3 regions of the Ferdinandcohnia jepli genome follow, and region 1 is predicted to be linked to each of the others. Evidence: riboswitches for the same ligand, from Rfam matches in the RefSeq annotation. Region 1 holds a riboswitch; each other region holds the start of a gene.
The links. Region 1 has a riboswitch for cyclic di-GMP ahead of AB3M96_RS18085 (methyl-accepting chemotaxis protein). Riboswitches for the same ligand answer to the same signal wherever they lie in the genome.
Positions count from the first base shown of each region.

Region 1 (5,610 bases):
ATTCTTTGGGGGTATTTTTGTTTTCTAGTATAAAAGTCACGAATTCTACAAAATTTTTCCTTTGCTAAATTTCTAGAATAGTGTAAAATGGATTTTAATTGGAAAAAATGATAATGGCAGGTAATTAAAATGAGTTCAGAACAACTATTAAATATAATGTTAGAGATTCAGAAAAAGGTAGAAGAAACGGCTTCTATTACAACAGAGGAAGTAATGCGCGACCTTGTTGGTAAACTAAAAGAATGTACAAGTATGTGATCTAGAGGAGATTCCTCTGGATTTTTTTGTGGATTAATAGTTAATCGCAGGAATATTAATTTTTTTCGGATTATATCCCATTATTGCCGGATTAACAAAATTATTGCCGAATTATGCGCAAGTTTTCCCGGAATATTGTAATTATTGCCGAATTCCGTCCAAGTTTTGTCGGATTAACAAACTAACATTAAGTTTACCTCCACAAAACCTTCCACATTCACCCAAAATATGAGAATATAGCCTTGTTATCTACTAAAAAGGAGGCATCACAATGGCGAAAGTTCGATTTGGTATTTTAAGTACGGCAAATATAGCGAGAAAGTCACTGATTCCGGCTATGAAGCGAGCTGAAAACGCAGAGGTTGTTGCGGTTGCGAGCGAAAGCGGGAAGGCCGAGGCGTTTGCTGCAGAATTAGATATTCCGAAATTCTACAACTCATATAAAGACTTACTAAATGACCCTGATATTGACGCGGTTTACATTCCACTGCCAAACCAATTACATAAAGAGTGGGCGATTGAAGCAGCGAAGGCTGGTAAGCATGTGCTGTGTGAAAAGCCTGCTGCATTAACTTCTCAAGAGGTTGAGGATATTGCCGAAGTATTCAATCAGCATAATGTGCTTTTCATGGAAGCTTTCATGTATCAGTTCCATCCGCAGCATGATCGCGTGAAAGAGATAATCGCTTCCGGCGAAATTGGAGACCTTAAACTAATCCGTTCAACATTTTCATTTGCACATGATGGTGATCCGACGAACATTCGCTTAAACCGTGAACTTGGTGGAGGCGCAATATATGATATTGGCTGTTACACCATTCATGCGAGCCGCCTTCTAGCTGGTGAAGAGCCTACCGATGTAAAAGCATCTGCAACCATGCACCCTGAATACGGTGTTGATATGACTGCTGCCGGTACGCTCACATTTCCAAGTGGAGTTCTAGCGAGCTTTGATTGCAGCTTCGAACAACAGTATAAAGCACAATACGAAGCGGTAGGCACAAACGGCTCTATTTTTGTAAAATATGCATTTCGCCCGGATATTGAGGATGGAAATGGTACTATCGAAGTTAGTACAACTTCTGAAAAAAGAGTCGAAACTGTTCAAGGAGATCAATACAAGCTTCAGGTTGAGCATTTTGCTGAAGCAGTGTTAACCGGAAAACAACTTAAATATTCTATTGAAGAAACAATCAAAAACATGCGTGTAATTGAGAGAGCACTTAAACAAGTGAGATGAACATAAACCATCTGTTATTCTCGGTGTCTGATCTCGAAACTTCGATAAAATTTTACCAGGAAGTTTTCGGTGCAAAGTTTCTTGTAAAAGGGAGAACCACCGCATACTTTGACCTGAATGGATTATGGCTAGCGTTAAATGAAGAACAGAACATACCAAGAAATGAAATTCATCAATCATATACACATATTGCTTTTACAATAGATGAAGCAGATTATGAAAAAATGCACCAAAAACTCGTAGCGCTGAACGTCACGATTTTACCCGGCCGCACCCGAGACGAAAAAGACAAACAATCAATCTACTTCACAGACCCAGACGGTCACAAATTTGAGTTCCACACCGGAACCCTTCAAGACCGCATTCAATACTACAAACAAGAAAAACACCATATGGAATTTTTCGAATAAAGTCAGCGTTATGCTGGCTTTTTTTCTTCCTCTTTTATGTATATCTATCAAATTCCTGGTAATACTAGATTACTAGAGAAGGTAGGAAAACTAGAGTAGGAGGGAAGAAGATGAGAGCAAATATAGAGTTACCAGAAGTTTTGCCAGCGAGTGCGGATGAGTTTTTAAAAATGCTGCTAGATTTGGTTGTGAAAAAGTAGTTCACAAATTTAGATAATTCCTTTGTCGTGTATTGTTGAATCCTGTAGTTGCCTGTATACTAGGAGTATAGTCTACTAGTTACATAGGAAAAGGCAAACTTTCCGAAAGGACAGGACGCAAAACCATAGGGTCTACAGTACAAAAGTACCATGACAGCCTGGTTACCAATAAATGATTGCATTCGTTGGCCATTCTATGTTGAGAATGGTCTTATTTTTTTATAAAAGCGTTATCAAACTGTGAAAGAGGTAAAAATACATGAAAAGTATCCGAATACGATTAATCGTGAGTTTTCTAGCTATTATTATTTTTTGCGTGGGACTAGCCGTCTTTAACTACTTCGCGGTTTCCACGATGAATGACCAGACTCAGGAAATGGTGTCTGAAGAGTTGCCGGTCCTTATCCAGCTTGAGAATCTAAAATACAATATTGCGCAGAGCGCTGGATTAACAAGAGGATACGTACTTTTTGGGGAAATTTCCTATAAAAATGATTTTGATGTTTACACGGTGAATTTTGATGTCATTAACAAAGAGTTAAGTGAACTGAAGATTAAAGAAATAGACACTCTGTTGAAAAATACAGCTGAATGGCGAGAAGCGATTAAATCGGGTGTCATTACTCCTTATGAGAGTGGCGATGACAAGTTAGCTAGACACAATCTCGGTACTTTTGTTCAACCTACGGCCAGAGGGTTAATGGAGTCGATTGAAAAGTTATCGAATGACCAACAAAGACACATAGTTTCAAGCGGGAACGCAGTTGTAAATTACGGTCAACAGATCAACCTTGCAGGAATTATTGTTGGGGCTGTGGTTATTATTCTCGGAATGGCAATTGCATTTTACACTTCTGAAGTAATTGCAAGACCAGTGAAAAAAATTGCAGCTAGAATGAATCAGATTGCAAAAGGTGAGCTCCCTGTTGAGCCAATCGCCACAAAGTCTAAGGACGAAATTGGCCAGCTTGTAAATTCAGTTAATGAGATGAATGAAAACTTACGTAGTATGATTGGACAAATGGCCGTGGTGTCAGATAATTTAACCGGTCAAAGTGAAGAATTTGCGCAATATGCTGATGAAGTGATGGCGGGAAGTCAGCAAATCGCAACAACCATGCATGAAATTTCAAATGGTGCTGAAGAACAAGCATCTTCGTCAACCGCACTAATCGAGCAAATGTCACACTTCTCACAAGAAATTATGCAGGTTGCCGTTAAAGGCGACGATATTAAAGACCAATCGCAAGGTATGTTACAAATGACAAACGATGGAAGCTCTTATATGGAAATGTCCATCCAACAAATGAACAAAATTAATGAGAAAATGAAGATCTCACACGAGAAGGTAGTGGGGCTTGATCAAAAAACAAATGAAATTACTCAGCTTGTAAAAGTAATTAAAGAAATTGCGGGGCAAACAAATCTACTTGCACTGAATGCAGCAATTGAAGCAGCCCGTGCTGGTGAACATGGTCGTGGCTTTGCAGTTGTAGCAGATGAAGTTCGTAAGCTTGCCGAACAAGTTAGCAAATCCGTAACCGAAATTACTGACATCGTAGGGGAAATCCAAAATGAATCGAAACAAGTGGTAGAGTCATTGGATGACGGCTACCAATCGGTTACAGAAGGCACGGAGCAAATCCAAACAACCGGTGAAACCTTCAACGCACTGAAAAAGACGATCGACCAAATCGGCACACAAATCGAAGCAATGTCAGCGTCACTTTACAATGTGTTAGATGACTCACAACAAATCAACGCTTCGATTGAAAGCATTGCATCTGTAGCAGAAGAATCAGCTGCAGGAGTTGAGCAAGTATCTGCAACTGCACAACAATCAAGCAGCTCAATGGATGAAGTTGCGAAGAGTGCAAAAGCACTTGAAGAAAATGCTGGAGAGCTGAATACACTAATTCAGCAGTTTAAGATAAAGTAATTTTTGGAGGTCTGGGTTCCAGGCCTTTTTTGATGGGGGAACATTGAATGTTAGATACATTAGCTATGATTGGCGACGAACTCAATAGCCGGAATATTAAGTGGGGAGTCGGTGGATCGCTGCTGCTTCATTTTCATGGGTTGGTGGATGATCCGAATGATGTTGATATTTTAGTAAGTGTTGAGGATGTTGAACAGGTACGTGAGGTTTTTTCGAGTCTTGCTGTAGCGAAGGAAGTTGTGAGCAAGGAGCCTTTTCGGACAAGACATTTTTCGAAATACACAGCCAACCAAGTTGATTTCGATGTGATGGGCGGGTTTGCGATTGAGCATAGTGAAGGGGTATACGAGCTGGATTTTGGCGAGTGTTCTGTGGCTGATACTCGTGAAATAAGTGGAGTTGAGATTCCGTTGTGTTCGTTAGAGGATTGGTTTGTGCTGTATTGGCTTATTCCGGGGAAACAGGAGAAAGTGGAGTTGCTTGAGGCTTATTTTCATTTAAATGGTTTGACCAACTCATCAATTTTTGAAAAAGCATTGAAACAACCACTATCATTTGAGTTAAAAGAACGAATCATAAACCTACTAAAATAAGACAGACACGCTCACTCGGGCGCGTCTGTTTCTTCTTTTTTCGTTACTTTTACATTGCGGAATTTAAACTCAGTTGCTTCTTGTTTATTGGTTAGTACCATGGCATCAATTTGCGAAGTGCTATCCTGCAGTTCAACCTCAAGTTGGACAGTTCTCCATACATCATGGATTGAGATAACCGGTGATACTGTTTCAGCTAAAAATGTACCTCTCGGGTCTGTTTCATCTACGTTTAGATATATAGCTGTTGCACCTTGGAGTTCAACAGAGAAAATATATGTTTCTCCACCTTTAATATCTTTTGGCGTGAACACAAAACCCTCGTTTTCCTTGTTACCTTCTGTTTTTACCGAGTAGATTCCGTCTTTTAATTTTGTAACCGTGGCGCCAACACCGAAATATTGAGGTTCCTCTGCAGCTTGGACAGCAGAAGCGGCAAAAAGTAGTAAAAACAACATAAATAGTAGAACCTTTTTCATGTAAACCTCCTAAAACAACTATATCTTTTCCTAGTATGTGAAAATGGAGGTAAAAACATGTAATCAGGTTCTATAGGAAAACTCAGGGTCAGGCTCATTGCACAATAATCTTTATAATTGCAGGATAGCATGTGGTAATTGCATAATAAGTTAATTTATTTGAAGGATAACCATGTTAATTGCATACCAAATAAAATAATTGCATATTAGCTATATCTCTCATCACGAACTATTCAATCAACCTGCAAGCAACGGCTACTCATCTTCCTGTTCCAAAATACTACCTAACAAATACTCCCTTCCTTTTGTATTCCCGGTACATTCTAGTCTCAATGTTTTAAAGATATGAGTTGCAGCCATTCGGGATGGTAGCAACAGGAAATCACGAAGCTCTTTGTTTGTGATCTTGCTATCAATTAACAAACCGTAGTCAACGATAGCCTGAAGATGAGCGGTCTTAGAGACATGGCCGCAGTTTGTACAACGCCACT
Region 1 covers NZ_JBFOKR010000017.1:72,450-78,059, reverse strand. The annotation lists gene AB3M96_RS18100 (YwzD family small protein) at 130-258, shown strand; gene AB3M96_RS18095 (Gfo/Idh/MocA family protein) at 530-1,498, shown strand; gene fosM (FosM family fosfomycin resistance protein) at 1,495-1,908, shown strand; cyclic di-GMP riboswitch class I at 2,191-2,278, shown strand; gene AB3M96_RS18085 (methyl-accepting chemotaxis protein) at 2,368-4,047, shown strand; gene AB3M96_RS18080 (nucleotidyltransferase family protein) at 4,095-4,640, shown strand; gene AB3M96_RS18075 (hypothetical protein) at 4,652-5,119, opposite strand; gene AB3M96_RS18070 (NERD domain-containing protein) at 5,375-5,610, opposite strand, start outside.

Region 2 (5,610 bases), on a different contig from region 1:
CTTTAAATACACAGTTTACTGCCAATAGTTATTCTGATTTTACAATTGAAACATTTAATGAAGATGGTTCAAAAAATACTGTCACACTAACCTTCGATCCAGCAACTGACTCATTAAATACTGTTATTAAGAAGATTACTGAGTCCAACTTGGGGGTTCGTGCATTTTACGACAATACATCTGATCGAGTTGTTATGGAGAGAACCAAAACCGGAGATTTCAATAAAACAGCTGAATACGGTGGAGCGGAAATTGGATTTACTGCCGGCTTTTTAACAGAGGTATTAAAATTTAATCCTGATAAAGCTGTAGAGAATGGCGGTACAAATGCAGAATTTACTTACAACGGTGTCCTACCGATAGAAACTACAAAGAATGAATATACAATTAACAATTTAACCTTGAAATTTAACGCTGCCACAGGACAGGAAGAGACGATTAATGTCTCACATAATACGGAGGATGCCTTCAATAATATTGTTCAATATATAAATAAATACAATGAACTTATCGAAAAGGTTAACGGGAAGATAACCGAAACTAGATACCGAGACTATCAACCTTTATCAGATGAAGAAAAAGAAGGTATGACGGAAGACCAGGTAAAGAAGTGGGAAGAAAGGGCTCAAAGTGGCTTACTGCGTAATGACTCTATTCTTTCTGGTGCCCTGAATCAAATGAGAATGGACTTTTATACTCCACTCTCAGGAGCAATAAAAGGTTTTAAACAGTTATCTGATATTGGTATAACTACAACAAAGAATTATTTGGATCGGGGAAAGTTAACTATAAATGAAGAAAAGCTACGTCAGAAACTTCAAGAAAATCCAGATGCTGTTTTTAGACTTTTTTCAACTAGTGGTACAACTGAAGATACACAAGGAATTGCTCAACGAGTTAGAAAGACTATTAAAGGTACCATAGCAAATATTGAAGCAAAAGCTGGTAAGTCTACATGGACGAACCAACAATTTACTATTGGCCGTAATTTATCAACAATTGACAGTCAAATCGATCGTTTCGAAGATAGACTCTCGACAATTGAAAAACGTTATTGGCGACAGTTCACTGAGATGGAAAAGGCGATTCAAAAAGCAAATTCACAATCAGCATACCTCATGCAGCAATTCATTCAGTAAAAAAGGAGCATAGTAACTATGGCAATTAGCAATCCATACCAAGCTTATCAGTCAAACTCTGTTACAACCGCAACACCAGGAGAATTAACATTAATGCTCTATAATGGTTGTTTGAAGTTTATTAAGATAGCACGTAAGGCTATCGAAGAAAATAATATTCAAGAAAAAAATGTGAATCTCCAAAAGGCGCAAAACATCATTAGCGAATTTATGGTTACCCTAAATCCTGATGTAGAAGTTTCCAAAACAATGATGACTATGTACGAATATATTAATCGTCGCTTAATCGAGGTTAATATAAAGAATGATTTGGAAATTCTATCCGAGGTTGAAGGATATGTAACAGACTTCCGTGATACTTGGAAGGAAGTTATCCGGCTTAACCGTCAACGTCAACATAAACATGGACAAGGTGGACAGGTGTAGTGAATCCAGTTGTAGCTCTGTACCGTGTTTCAAAAGAACTTCAAAGTATACTTGATCAGCCTATCGAAAAAGATAGTAGAGACGAAGCAATCGAAAAAATAGCTCTTCTACTAGGCGATAGAGAACAACTTTTACCAGAAGTGAAACCACCATTCTCGGTTGAGGAAAAGAAACTGGGTGCTGAAATCATCCAGATGAATACACTTATCGAGTCCCACCTAGAGAAGATTAAAAAAGATATTCAATTTGATCTGGCCCATGTTAAAAAGAGTAAGGAAACATCAAATAAATATGCGAATCCTTATCAAACTCCACCAGCTGATGGGATGTTTTTTGATAAGCGAAAATAACAAATATATCGAGTAAGTATACAATTCCCTTCGTATTCTTACTCGTTTTTATTAATTTAGAAACTAGTAATATAGTACTGGTAAAATAACTAGTAAAATGGTAATATGATAGACATATATTAACAAAAAACCAAAGTGAAAAAGGCAAACTATGGGAAACTATAGGACGCAAAGCCAAGGGCCTGACCTACATGAACCTAATTTGTGTGGATGGCAGCCGGTTGCCACAAGGACTCATAGTCTTATTACCTATGAACCTTGTTTGAGGTTCTTTTTCTTTTGGATTTTTTAGGGAAGGTAGGACTATAGAATGAGAAAATATTTAAGAAAGAGTATCACAGTTTTTGCATTACTTCTCATGGTTACACAGTTATTGTTTCCATTTGGTAATGCACTAGCAAATGGTAGTATGCTACCGCCAACTACAATTACCCATCAAGAGATAACACCTGATGATATCAAACTCTCTTGGAATGCTGTTTATGGAGCAACAGGTTATCAAATCTATGAGATTACAGATGGACAGCTTTTACAAAAAGGAACGGTTACATCTAGTAGCTATCTGTTTAATAACCTAGAAGAAGGAACGTACACGTTTGCAATCTCGACTTTAACTTCTGAAGGGGAGTCTGGCCCGAGTGCTCCGATCACCTTTACAGTTACTTATCCGGACATGCAGGCACCTACAAATCTAACTCAATCGATTAGAAATGGAAACGATATTTATCTTTCCTGGGGTTCCTCAAAGTATACAGAGAAATATAACGTTTACGAGGTGTCAAAAGAAGGAAACCAGCAGCTAGTAACTTCTGTTACAGGCACTAACCATACAATTAGCAATACTCCAGAAGGAAGCTACACCTATGTTGTAACAGCAGAAAACTCATTATATGGTGAATCATCTCAATCGGATGCTGTACAAGCTGAAGTTGTTTATCCAGTCATGCAAACACCAGCTAATTTTACGTATTCAATATCGAATGGAAATGATATTACTTTTAGATGGAATACAGTCTCCTACGTGACAAATTATAAATTATACAAGGTTACTGAGGATGGCAAGGAACTTATTGAAACAACAAAGAATTCGTCGTATAAGCTAAGTAATGTAGCACCTGGAACATATACATACGAGATTCAATCCTATAGTGATCGTTTCGGCGAATCAGTGGATGAATCTGGACAACTCCAGATAACTGTAGATGAAATTAAAATGGTTGCCCCAAGTAATTTTACATATCAGCTAGTAAATGTAAATGATATTAAGTTAACTTGGGATAGCGTAAACAATGCTACAAATTATAAAATCTATCAGATTATCAATGGTGAGAAAGTCCTGAAGAGTACTGAAACAAGGACGTCTGTCACATATTCAAAACAGGAAGCGGGCGAATATGATTTTGAAATTCATTCATACAGTGACCGTTTTGGAGAATCTGTAGATGGAAGTAAGGTTTCAGTAGTTGTTGATCAAGTAGAGATGGAAGCCCCAAGTACAATTTCATATAACGTAAAAAATGGAAATGATCTTGTATTAGAATGGGAAGCTACATCTAATACTACAGACTATAAAATCTATCAAGTAAATAATGATGGCACAAAAGTATTAAAAAGGACTGCAACTAGTACTTCAACTACTTTTACGAATATGGCTGAAGGAAGTTACACTTTTATGATTCATTCAAATTCTACTAGATTTGGAGAATCAGCTGAAGGAAAAGAACTTTTATTCTCGATTGTATACCCAAAGATGAGTTCACCAAGTAATGTAACGGAAACGATTAAAAGTGAAACATCATTTAGCTTGCATTGGGATGCAGTAGATTATGCAACAAATTATAAAGTATACCAAATCGCAGATGACAAAAAGGTACTAAAAAGCACTGTTACCGGGACTAGCGTTTCTTATTCAAATATGCCTGCGGGAGATTACACGTATGAAATTTACGCTTACTCTTCAAGATTTGGCGAGTCTGAACAAGGTACAAAAGTAACAGTTACACTAGAAGGCCAAACAATGAAGGCACCAGCGGAACTAGCTTTCACAACTAAGAATGGAAATGATGTTGCGTTAAATTGGTCTTCAGTAGATTATGCAACAAACTATAATATTTACGAAGTTGTTAATGGTGAAAAAGTATTCAAAAGGAATACAACATCAAAGTCTTATACTTTTACAAATTTAGCTGAAGGTGAATATACATTTGTAATTCACTCGAATTCTACTTACTATGGAGAATCAAAGTATGGGGCTGAAGTAACGGTTTCAGTTGTACATCCATTAATGGAAAAGCCAACTAATTTAAGTTTTTCAATCCTAAACGGAAATGATGTTAAATTAAGTTGGGACGAGGTAGAATACGCAACAAGCTATAATGTATATGAGCTAATTGGTGATGATAAAGTATTCCGATACAACGCCAAATCTGAGTCATATACTTTCTCAAATGTATCGGAAGGTCAGCACACCTATGTTGTTCATTCTGTGAGTGAGCGTTTTGGAGAATCAAGCATAGGTAATTATACTTCGATGGATGTAGAGCATCCAATCATGCAGGCTCCAGAAAGTTTATCTTCAAGTATTTTAAAGGGCAATGATATCAAGTTAAGTTGGTCAACAGTAACCTATGCTACAAATTATAATATATATAGAGTGACTGGAGATGAAAAGGAACTAGAAAAATCAGTCACAGGAACATCGGTTACATTTACAAACTTACCTGAGGGTGTTTACAAATACGAGGTGTATTCAAATAGTAGCCGCTTTGGTGAATCACCGGAGAGTAGCGCAATTGAAATTACCGTCGTTCATCCTATCATGCAAAAACCAGAGAATATCACAGATAGGATTTCAAATGGAAATGACATCATTCTTAAATGGAATGAAACAGATTATGCAACTAAATATAATGTATATCAAATAATTGAGGGCGAGAAAGTCTATCAAAAATATACTACAGGTACGTCAATTAGTTTCACCAATATGCCTGAAGGTGATTATGAATTTATAGTGCACTCATATAGTGATCGATTTGGTGAATCACCAGATGGGAACAAAATCTCATTTAGACTTGTGCACCCGATAATGCAATCACCTGAAAATTTTAGAAACACTATTTCGAATGGAAATGATATTGTAATCAGATGGAATGAAACAGATTATGCAACTGGCTATAATCTTTACTCAGTTAAAGATGGGGAAAAGATATTGTTAAGGTCAACTAAAGGTACATCTTCTACCTTTACGAATATGGCTGAAGGTGATTATGAGTATCTAGTTCACTCATATAGCACTCGATTTGGAGAATCTCCAGATGGAAGTAAGTTAGACCTTACTCTAAACTGGCCGGTTGTTCAACCGCCTCAGGTAGATGCAGATGTAAATAATTTTAATAACATAACACTATCTTGGCCAGCTGTTACATGGGCAGATGAATATAGGGTTTACAAAGTTACAAATGAAAAAAGGGAATTAATAAACAAGGGCAGCGCCAGAAACTATAAAGTTTACAACCTAACTGAAGACAGCCATTCATTTGAAGTAACGTCTTATAGCAATCGTTTCGGTGAGTCTCAGCCTTCAAATCCAGTGACAGAAACTATTATCTATCCATTAATGGAGACACCGGCTGCAAATCTGAAGTTATTAAGCGATACAAGTGCAAGAATCAGCTGGAATTTTGTTGCGTATGCAA
Region 2 covers NZ_JBFOKR010000021.1:26,588-32,197, reverse strand. The annotation lists gene AB3M96_RS19775 (flagellar hook-associated protein 2) at 1-1,139, shown strand, start outside; gene fliS (flagellar export chaperone FliS) at 1,158-1,565, shown strand; gene fliT (flagellar protein FliT) at 1,565-1,915, shown strand; cyclic di-GMP riboswitch class I at 2,049-2,144, shown strand; gene AB3M96_RS19760 (OmpL47-type beta-barrel domain-containing protein) at 2,226-5,610, shown strand, end outside.
Region 2: linked by a shared signal. The riboswitch ahead of AB3M96_RS19760 (OmpL47-type beta-barrel domain-containing protein) and the one ahead of AB3M96_RS18085 (methyl-accepting chemotaxis protein) in region 1 are both predicted to bind cyclic di-GMP.

Region 3 (5,610 bases), on a different contig from region 1:
TTAGATGAAAAGACAAGTTCTACTCGTGAAATACTGAAACGAAAAGGTGTTATTTTTTCTCTATTATCCTTCTTGGTTTATGTTGGTCTAGAAGGTACAATTTTTTTATGGGGAAGTAGTTATTTAATAGAGGTAAAATCGTTATCAGCAGTATCCGCTAGTTTCATCATATCTGTGTTTTTTGCTAGTGTAACGGTGGGAAGGATTATTAGTGGATTTATTACATTTTGGGTATCAAATCAAAAGCTACTACTATTGAGTCAACTATTGCTTATGATCGGAATATTTACAGCTGCTTTCGGAACAAGCAGTGTGTTGTACGTCGGATTTTTGCTGATTGGACTTGGATGTGCTGCCATTTTTCCAACCATGATGCATGAAACTCCAAGAAGGTTTGGAGAAAGAGATTCGAGTGCAATTATTGGATTTCAAGTAGCTTCCGGTTATGTAGGAATAACCGTATTACCTCCTCTAGTAGGAGTAGTGTTTCAGAATTTGAGTATGAATCTATTTCCGTTATTTTTAGTTATTTTCACCCTTCTTTTACTTGGAGCTACCATTGTAATTGAGAAGGGTAGTACTCTTAAAGCCTCTAAGTACTGAAGATAGTTTATCTATCTTCTTTTTTTCTCAGCATGGTAATTTTAAATAGGTAAAATGATAGAATAAATTTAATAGAGTTTATGGGGGGGAACTATGAAACGCATTTGGCTAGAGGAAAACGAATATGGGAAATTGGAACCGTTATCAGATGAGGTTATACAAAAGGCAGAAGAGCGACTGAACGTTATCTTACCAAGTTCTTACATAAGTATTTTGAAACAACAAAATGGCGGGGGACTTACGTCCAATGCTTATCCGACCGATGTACCCACATCGTGGGCAGATGACCATGTAAATGTTGACCACTTATTTGGAATTGGCTTAGGTGAGGAAAAAGGAATCTTAGAAAGTAAATATTTAATAAATGAATGGGGTCTACCGGAGAATATTGTGCTCATCTCTGGAGAGGGACATTCCTGGATAGCGCTTGATTATAGGAATTGTAAGGTCAATCCACCTGTTGTTTTTATAGATGCTGAACAAAATCAAGAAGTAAGATTAGCAAACCATTTCGAGGAGTTTTTGAATGGGCTTGTTGTTTACGGTGAAAATGAAGAAAACAATTTACTAGAATCAGTCCCATCAGAACAGGCATTATATGAGTACTTCGCAGAAATTGATGATGTGATAAAAAAGGGAACACCAAAAGAAATTGACCGTCTATTTACAAAAGTTCTCTCAACAACCAACGAATTGATCCGTTATATGGTTGAAAAAATGAGGCAACATGAAAAGCCAAAAGTCCATTTTAATCTACTTCTTTTCCTATCATGTTGTGCGGAAGGTGACAATCAGGGAATCTTGGAAGATGACTATCTGTTTGATGTTTTGACCGATTTTACTAAAAGTATGAATAAAGATGTTAAAGAGTTTGCTGTTTTTTCCTTAGAGCAATTACAAGGCAGGCTGAACAAATATATATAAGAGGTGGATAAATTGAGGAGTAAAGTTGTTAAGTCAAATAATACAGAAATATTTATCAATGAATATGGCCGACAAGATGGAGAACCATTATTTCTCTTACATCCTGGAGGAACAAATGGGTATGTATGGTTAAAGCTAATTCCTTTTTTTGAGCTAAAATATAGAGTGATTGTGATGGATATGCGTGGTCATGGTCAATCTATGGTTGCAAAATCAGGTTACGCTATGGAGAATCAAGCAAAAGATATTATTGGGGTTATGGACTATTTAAATATTAAACAAGCACATTTAATAGGTAACTCACTTGGAACTGATGTTGCTGTACATACTGCAGCTAATTTTCCGGAACGTATAAAATCACTAGTTAATATTGATGCTGGAATGCTGAATTTCATTGGGCCCAATGGAGAAATGGAAGGTACAAAAGAAGAATGGGTCAACAGGAGCCTAAATCGTAAACTACTAGATTTTAATTCTAGAGAAGAATTTTCAATGTTTATTAAGGATAATTATAGTGAGTGGGGAGAGGAATATGTTGAACTAACATCCAGAAATATACCTCTTCGTACTTTGCCAAACGGGAAAGTTACGCATATGTTACCAGTTGAAATAAATGCCTTATTAATGGAGGCGTGGTGTGATATGAATTTTGAGGATTGCTATCCAAAAATTACATGCCCAGTCTTATTTATACCAGCAACAGCTGAGAATAAACTCTCTGAAAAGTTAGCAATGATTGAAATATACAAGGAATATCTACCTTCGGTTGAAGTAGTTCTGATTGAAAATACGTCACATATTCCATTATGTAGTCATTCCAAAGAATTAGCTGTTCAAATAAATCAGTTTTTAGAGAAAGTTGAACTTCTTTCTTAGTCAGAATGTGAAATGGGTACAGGTCCCGTGTGTTCGTGCAAGGAATCTGTCCCGTCATATAACAAATCGTTTTCGTCAGCAAAAGCTAGCTTACCCCCAATAATCTTTATAAGAGGGGGACCATTAAAGATGGTTATTTATTGTTGGAACCAAATTCTTAAAATAAGGCTTTACAACAAAATCTTTGGCACCAATTTTTATTGTCTCAACAATTAAGGATTGTTGACCCAAAGAAGAACACATGATTACTTTAGCATTCCCATCAATTAGCATTATTTCCCGAAGGGCATGTACACCATCAAGTACTGGCATTGTAATATCCATAATCACTAAATCTGGTGAATTACTTTTATATTTTCTAATTGCATTTACACCATTTTCAGCTTCAATAATATTGGAATATCCTGAATCACTTAAAAGCCTCTTCAACCATGAACGCATAAAACGAGAGTCATCAACAACTAAAATTTTCTTCATGTTAAAACACCTTTACTCTAAATTTTAGGCAAATAGGAAAGGTGATGTTTATGTAGTTTTTCGGGGATGTCCCCGGCAACCCGGCTACCATGACTAAAAATGTTTTAGGCCCGTGGCTTTGCGTCCTTTACTTTCGTAAAATTTGCCTATAAATTATTTTACCATACTTAAATTTGTCGATAAATGTGAAAAATATGTCAAAAGTTGTCGGTTTAGTAAACTTTTGCAGTTAGAGTGTTAAAAAAATAATAGTAGAGTTCCAAACAGTAAGTGCAGCTAAGTTAATAGTTTGGAACAACATTCTATGGGGAAGAAAGTATCTTTCTATTAATATATATAGTGGGGCGAGGGACCTGTCCCTCTGACCCAATTTTGATCAGTTTCCAGAGATACCTGGGGAATGTTTAAACGATTTAACAAAATCTACGAGGCAGGCTTCACATAAGTCGAATTTCCATCTTTCTTCATCATACATTGACCCGTATGCAAAAGTTATGTTGAATGCATGGTAGAGTTCCTCTTCGAGACCATATTCAGTTAATTCATCCGTACGGCCACATTTATTGCATGTTATCGAGGTAGGGATTTTTTTTGTTACTTTTATTTCTTTAAATTGTTTCATAGTTTTCATCTCCTATCATTATGCGCATGATACTATTACATACTTCTAGAATATCTACTGAAAAACCTTCTTTCAAATATAGTGATTGCAAAATGTAACGATTTGTTTCTCACTTACGGTGCGGTTCCGTATCAGAAGTAGGTTTAAAAATTTATAAATAGTAAAATAACAATTAAGGATTGAAAAGCTGTTTACTTTAAAAATTTGGGTTAAGAAACATGTGCCTATGTCCCAAAAGGAGTTGATGATGAATGGAGTTTTGGGAAGCTAGTTTTATTGATAAGCAGACGATGTGGGGGTTTGAGCCTACGGATTCTGCCATATTGACTAAGGACTTTTTTCTTAAGAAGAGTGTGAAGGATATTTTGATACCGGGTATTGGATATGGTAGAAATGCTAAGGTTTTTATTGATAATGGGATACATGTGACTGGTATTGAGATTTCTAAGACAGCGATTGAGTTGGCGAGAGATAATGGGCTTGATATTCCCATTTTCCATGGCTCGGTAACTAATATGCCTTTCGATGACCAGCTTTATGACGGCATATATAGCCATGCACTACTTCACTTATTGGATAGAGACTCTAGAGATAAGTTTATTAAAGATTGTTATGATCAATTAAAGCCTAATGGATATATGGTTTTTACAACGGTTTCTAAAAAAGCGCCAATGTTCGGTAAGGGCAAACAATTGGATAAGGACTATTTTGAAATTATGGATGGCGTCAAAATGTATTTTTATGATTCAGACTCCATCAAACAAGATTTCGGTAATTATGGGCTGGTTGAGTTCTCGGAGATTGATGAACCGAGTAAGGACAATAAGAACAAACTTCCTATAAATTTCTTAATGGTAAAATGTAAGAAAGAATTGCATACATAATCAAACAAAAAGCCTTAATCCTCGCTGAAGTTGCTGAGGATTAGGCTTTTTTGGATCTGTTTTTCAACAAGTTAATTATAATAAATAATAAAACTTTATTGTAAAACGATAAATATTATGTTAAAATCAAACCGAAAATAGTTAAGCGAGGTGCTTTTAATGAAACGAGGAACAACAACCTTTTTAAAGATAGCTGTTATTCTTATAGGAATTCCAATTCTTGCTCTATGTATATTTGGTTTACCCCTAATAGCTAAGGATGCAGCTGAAAGTAGTTTAAGGATGGCTTATGTGCTATATGGGATATTAGGCATTATGTATGTATCGGCAATCCCTTTCTATCTTGCTCTATTCCAAGCTTTTAAACTTTTAGGATATATTGACCAAAACAAAGCTTTTTCAGATCTATCTGTTACAGCTCTAAAGAAAATAAGAAATTGTGCTACAACAATCAGTATTCTGTATGTGATTGGTTTGCCGCTTTTTTATATCGTGGGTGAGGTGGATGATGCCCCAGGTGTAATTTTAATCGGAATGGTCTTTACTTTTGCTCCAATGGTTATAGCTGTCTTTGCTGCGGTTCTCCAAAGACTTTTACAAGAAGCTATTAGAATAAAATCAGAAAATGATTTAACGGTCTGAGGTGAACATAATGGCGATTATAATAAATGTTGATGTAATGTTGGCGAAAAGGAAAATGAGTGTAACAGAGCTTTCAGAAAGAGTTGGCATAACGATGGCAAATCTTTCTATATTAAAAAATGGTAAGGCAAGGGCAATCCGTTTAACAACTTTAGATTCCATTTGTAAGGCTTTAGAATGTCAACCTGGAGATATCTTAGAATACAGAAGTGATGAAGAGCCAATTAAGAGGGGCCAATGAGACTGAGACTTTACAGGTCAGCAGATTTGAACAAGAAGTATAGTAACAATATTTGGGGAGGCAGAACATGTCAATCAAATTACCTTTTTTCATTACCAAACAATCAGAAGAATATGACTACCCTGAAGATCATACACCGGATCATATAGCCATCATTATGGATGGGAATGGACGCTGGGCAAAGAAGCGGGGTATGCCCAGGGTTGCTGGACATAAAGAAGGGATTTCTACCGTTGTAAAAATAGTCAAGGCTGCAGTCAAATGCAAGGTAAAGGTGTTGACACTCTATACGTTTTCAACGGAAAACTGGAAACGTCCCAAGTCAGAGGTAGAAACGATTT
Region 3 covers NZ_JBFOKR010000001.1:7,452-13,061, forward strand. The annotation lists gene AB3M96_RS00050 (MFS transporter) at 1-603, shown strand, start outside; partial or broken gene AB3M96_RS00055 (SMI1/KNR4 family protein) at 697-1,161, shown strand; gene AB3M96_RS00060 (alpha/beta fold hydrolase) at 1,540-2,403, shown strand; gene AB3M96_RS00065 (response regulator) at 2,527-2,880, opposite strand; cyclic di-GMP riboswitch class I at 2,952-3,037, opposite strand; gene AB3M96_RS00070 (hypothetical protein) at 3,257-3,502, opposite strand; gene AB3M96_RS00075 (class I SAM-dependent methyltransferase) at 3,754-4,386, shown strand; gene AB3M96_RS00080 (DUF2975 domain-containing protein) at 4,546-5,028, shown strand; gene AB3M96_RS00085 (helix-turn-helix domain-containing protein) at 5,039-5,269, shown strand; gene uppS (undecaprenyl pyrophosphate synthase) at 5,337-5,610, shown strand, end outside.
Region 3: linked by a shared signal. The riboswitch ahead of AB3M96_RS00065 (response regulator) and the one ahead of AB3M96_RS18085 (methyl-accepting chemotaxis protein) in region 1 are both predicted to bind cyclic di-GMP.